DNA from 2 places in the Halanaerobium saccharolyticum subsp. saccharolyticum DSM 6643 genome. Region 1 is predicted to be linked to the other one. Evidence: riboswitches for the same ligand, from Rfam matches in the RefSeq annotation. Region 1 holds a riboswitch; the other holds the start of a gene.
What was found. A riboswitch is a leader RNA that binds a small molecule or an ion and turns the genes downstream of it on or off. The one in region 1 is predicted to bind cyclic di-GMP.
Positions count from the first base shown of each region.

Region 2: another riboswitch for cyclic di-GMP. It lies ahead of flgB (flagellar basal body rod protein FlgB); the one in region 1 lies ahead of HSACCH_RS06465 (hypothetical protein).

Region 1 is NZ_CAUI01000015.1:239,015-241,420, forward strand. Features, by position in the region: gene HSACCH_RS06455 (type II secretion system protein) at 1-39, opposite strand, end outside; gene HSACCH_RS06460 (type IV pilus modification PilV family protein) at 40-480, opposite strand; gene HSACCH_RS06465 (hypothetical protein) at 498-1,499, opposite strand; cyclic di-GMP riboswitch class I at 1,655-1,739, opposite strand; gene HSACCH_RS06470 (type II secretion system protein GspD) at 1,927-2,406, opposite strand, start outside.
Region 2 is NZ_CAUI01000023.1:345,392-347,797, forward strand. Features, by position in the region: gene fliE (flagellar hook-basal body complex protein FliE) at 1-55, opposite strand, end outside; gene flgC (flagellar basal body rod protein FlgC) at 77-505, opposite strand; gene flgB (flagellar basal body rod protein FlgB) at 508-909, opposite strand; cyclic di-GMP riboswitch class I at 1,053-1,140, opposite strand; gene HSACCH_RS11780 (response regulator) at 1,149-1,502, opposite strand; gene HSACCH_RS11785 (chemotaxis protein CheD) at 1,595-2,098, opposite strand; gene HSACCH_RS11790 (chemotaxis protein CheC) at 2,091-2,406, opposite strand, start outside.

The DNA of each region.
Region 1 (2,406 bases):
TTCTACTAATGTAAATCCCTTTTCTTTTTTTATATCCATTTATTCATCACCTGCCAAAAGCACTTCAGTAGTATAAGTTCTATCATCCCATGTTATTTTAATTTTAAATAAAAACAAATTAGAAGCAGGAATTTCATCTTCTGGATCACGTTCAATAATAATATTCTTGTTAGAGTCATCATTAAGACCAATAGAATAGTTTTGATTTTCATCGTTAATAATATTTTCAATATCATTAATAAGATTAGAATCTATATCTTCCCAATTTTCTTCATTTTTCCAATTATCTTTATTAGCTCTTAAACTTTCAATAATAGAATCTGTAACTCTAATCCCTTCTAGTCGTTGATTTACTCTTGATTCAACTCTGAATGAATTAATAATACCTCCAGAAAAAGCGATAACCAGAATCAATATTATTCCTAAAGAAATTACAATTTCTAATAAAGTAAAACCTTCTTCTTGTTTTATTAGTTCCATAATGTAATCCCTCATCTCTATAATTGACTCCAATTTTTAATTTTTGGTTCAGGAGAATAAACAAAATCATTAGGTAAATCATCTGAATTTACATAAAACCCACCAGTTCCTCTGAAATCAAGATAATAATCATGCTTGTTTGAGTTTTCAGAGTATATAAAAACTAAAGTATTATCCCAATCATCAGATCTTGAAGCTCCATTATGTGATAAATTATCTTTAATAAAAATAACTGAATTATCAATTTCTAATTTTGTATTAATATCGAATTCACCTTCTACAACAATAATAGAATTTTTAATAACTTCTGGGGCTTTTTTATTGCCACCACCAGACTTCATTATTAAATTACCATTTCTAATTAAAATATTTTGAGAATCAATAGTATTATTTTCATCCATAGTATCACTCAAATTAAAATCATTATTCTCAAAAACATGATTAAAACCACTATTATCAAAATCATCCTCATTAAAAAATTTTTGATCTAAAAACATTTTTGCTAAACTCAAAAAAGTTTCACTTGGCCATTCATTAAAACTTATATGATCTTCTAAATTTCCTCCTGCATCTTTATAGTGTTCTTCTTCCTCTTTATTATCTTCTTTTTTTATATTAAAATTTTTCAAGTTACCAAGTAAACCAAAACTAATATCAAATTTAATTTTCTGAATATATTCTCTATCGGAATTTAAATCATATATACCTTTAGAAGTAACTTCATAATCATCTCCATCATCTTTAATATCTATTTCAAATTTAATATCTTTTGAGCCTAAATCTAAGTCCTCACTATCAATTTCTTTAATTCCATCGGAAACTATATCATCTATATTTGCCCTTACAAATTCCACTCCAGAATCAGCATTATAAAAAGCTTTAGACATACCCTCTTCGTGAACAGCTATATTTATATGATTCCTTGCAGTTGTAGCTAATGCTGTAACTAATACAGTTCCCACTAATAATAGCAAAAGCACTAAAACTAAAGCTGCACCATCTTCATTTTTTTTAAACATTTATTTGCCTCCTTGTTTATATCTAATTATAATTTTATTCAACTTATACTTAATTTTAAGCTTAAAATCATATTACCAAAAAATTTAAATAAACTTTAGACTTAAAATTAATCATAAACAAAATAATCCACAGCAAATTCACTGTGGCATAAACCTGAGGCAAACTTGACAATCATAGATAAATTCCGTAGATTCAAGTCTTTGCGTAATAATTTTTCAATTATCTTGCCGTTAAAATATTTTATTAGTTGTTTTATTAATTGTATACTTAATTTTTTATTTTTACAATAAACGCTTTAACAATAATTAAAATTTTTGTAGTTTTGAAAAAATAAATAAAAAAAGTAAACATGAATCTCTCTTAAAGACCCATATTTACTTTTTATTAATGATATTTCAAACTTTAGAAGTTACTCCACTACAATATTTAATTGTTATTGATTAATGCCTCTAATTCTTCAGGAGTTAATTCTTGAAATTCCTTTTGCTCCTGAGATTTATTATCTTTAAGAGAATTCAAAATTTCTTCTCTTCGTTTATCTCTTTCTTCTAAATATTCTTGAAGTGCTTTATCACTATCTTGATCTTCATTCATTTCTTCTATCTCTTTTCCCTTTGGATTTCTATCTACAACCTTTGTTGTGTTATCCAAAGCTTTATCAATTAAGTGATTCTCTTGTTCTACAGTTTGATCATATTTTATAATTCTTGGAGTTACAAAGATAACTAGTTCATTAACATTTTCATTTTTATTTCTTGTTTTAAATAATTCACCTAGTATTGGAATATCTCCTAATAAAGGGATCTTGGTTATTACTCCATCATTAGTTGTCTGGATTAAACCTCCAATAACTATTGTTTCTCCATCTTTAAGTCTTAATCTTGTTTCAACTCTTCTAGATTTTTT
Region 2 (2,406 bases), on a different contig from region 1:
ATCCCTGATCAAGCTTGAAATTATCTGCTATATTGATCGGATTAATATTTATCATTGTTTTCACCTCGTTTTAAGCTTAGGTACTAATATTTAGGGCACTATTTGCCATACTTTTGTAATTAGAAATTGCCTGTACATTTGCCTCATAACTTCTGCTTGCATCAATCATATTAACCATTTCGGTCATTACACTGACATTTGGCAGCTCTAAATAACCATTCTCATCTGCATCTGGATGATCGGGACGATATTCCAATCTAAAAGGAGAGGGATCTTCTTCAATTGCACTTACTTCAACACCTGCATTGGCTCCACTTTTTTGCTTGGAGTTTAAGGCCTTTACTTGACTAGAGAATTTTTCTTTAAAAACAGCTACTTTTCTTCGATAAGTGTTTCCATCTTCATCACGAGTAGTTTCTGCATTGGCTATATTCCCCGAAATAAGGTCCATTCTTAACCTCTGAGCAGTTAATCCAGATGCACTGATATCAATTCCCTTAAACACTTTTATCTACCTCCCTGACTTATAACCTGATTTAAAGTCGAAAAATGACCTGCCGCACGACGGGTCATTACATTATAATATATACTATTTTTGGCCATTTCTGCCATTTCAAAATCAACATCTACATTATTTTGATCATTACGGTAGCTTTTATTACTATTTGAAACAGTAGTGTTTGGATTAGAATATTCCTTGCGGAAGGGAATATGTTTTGAAGTGGTGGTATTTAAGGAAATGTTTTTATTTTGGTCAGCATTTATCTTTTTATTTAACATCGATTTAAAATTAGTATCCTGCCGTTTATAGCCTGGGGTCCCAATATTTGCTAAATTGTTCGAAATTAGTTCTCCTCTTTTGACTGCACCATCTAAAGCACCACTAATTATTGATACATAATTATTCACTCTGCCACCTCCTGAATTAAATTTTAAATATAAAAATGGGCCTTTAGGTTAACTAAAGGCCACATAGCAACTCATTAAAAAAATATTGCATGGAATTATGTAGTAGAAATCTACTATTAATACATTCAATATTATCTTCAATAACATGCAACCTGGCAGTCATAACATAATTTCGTTTTTAGACCCATAGTTTTGCGTCATTACCTTTCGGTAATTTTGCCAATATTTATTTAAATAAGTTATAGCAATTTTTCTAAGGATTCCATCACTCTATCTTTCTTAAATGGTTTCACAATAAAGTCCTTTGCTCCCAGTTCAATTGCTTGAATAACAATTTTTTGTTGTCCCATAGCACTACAAACAACAATTTTCGCAGACGGGTCAATATCTTGAATTGCTTTTATAGCTTCTAATCCATCCATAATCGGCATTGTAATATCCATAGTCACGATATCGGGCTTTACTTCCTGATAAAGTTCTACAGCTTCCTTCCCATTTTCTGCTTCTCCGACAACTTCAAAATTATCTTTTAAAATATTTTTCAAATTCAAGCGCATAAAAGCAGCATCATCTACTATTAAAACACTATTCATATAAGGTTTACCTCCTAGCAAGTATTTATACTGCTATTAATAATAATAACAAATATATATTTTATTTACAAGAGAAAATTAATATTTTTGTTTTATAATGTCATATTTTGTCTATTGAAGGCACTTACTCTAATCTTACCATCAATGAGATTAAAATACATTGAGCGTCCATAATCCTTTGCTAAATCAGAGCCAACGATCTTTATTTTTTCTTCTTTTAGAACTCTTTTGACAGCTGCAATATTTTTTTGACCAATCTGCATCACCGATTGACCGGCCTCTGTTTTAAACATTCCGGCTCCACCAACAAGTTTTGCCTGCAGCCGCTGTCTTCTAGCTCCTTTTTCTATCATTTTATCTAAAAGAAATGGAATAGCAGTATCGGCATATTTACTTTTTACTTGATTTTTTCCTTTACTCTCAGGCAGCATAACATGGGCTAAGCCTCCTATTTTTGTAAATTCATCATAAAAAGCAACCCCCACACAGGAACCTAAACCCAAAATAACAAGTAATGCATCTTCCTGATCAACTGCCCAATCAGCCATTTTAACTATTGTTTTCTTTGCTTCCTTTTTGTTTTCTAAACTAAGCAAGGTTATCACCCATCAAATGCTGGAAAAGAATATCTATTGATTTTTCTTCGGGAATAAAAAAATAATATAATTCCAATTTCTTTTCAGATATAATAAATTCTGTTTCCAATAAAATAATTTCATCTCCACTTTGACTGTAGTCAATAACAGAACTGCTTAGTACTGCACCTGCCATATCATATGCTACAGCGGGTAAACCCTGACTTAAATTCAAATCACTAAAAATATTTATCGCCTTTAAGTAAGCACCGCTTAAAATATTGCCGAGCTCTCTTAAAGCCGAATTTCGAATTTCAGTTCCGGGAAGC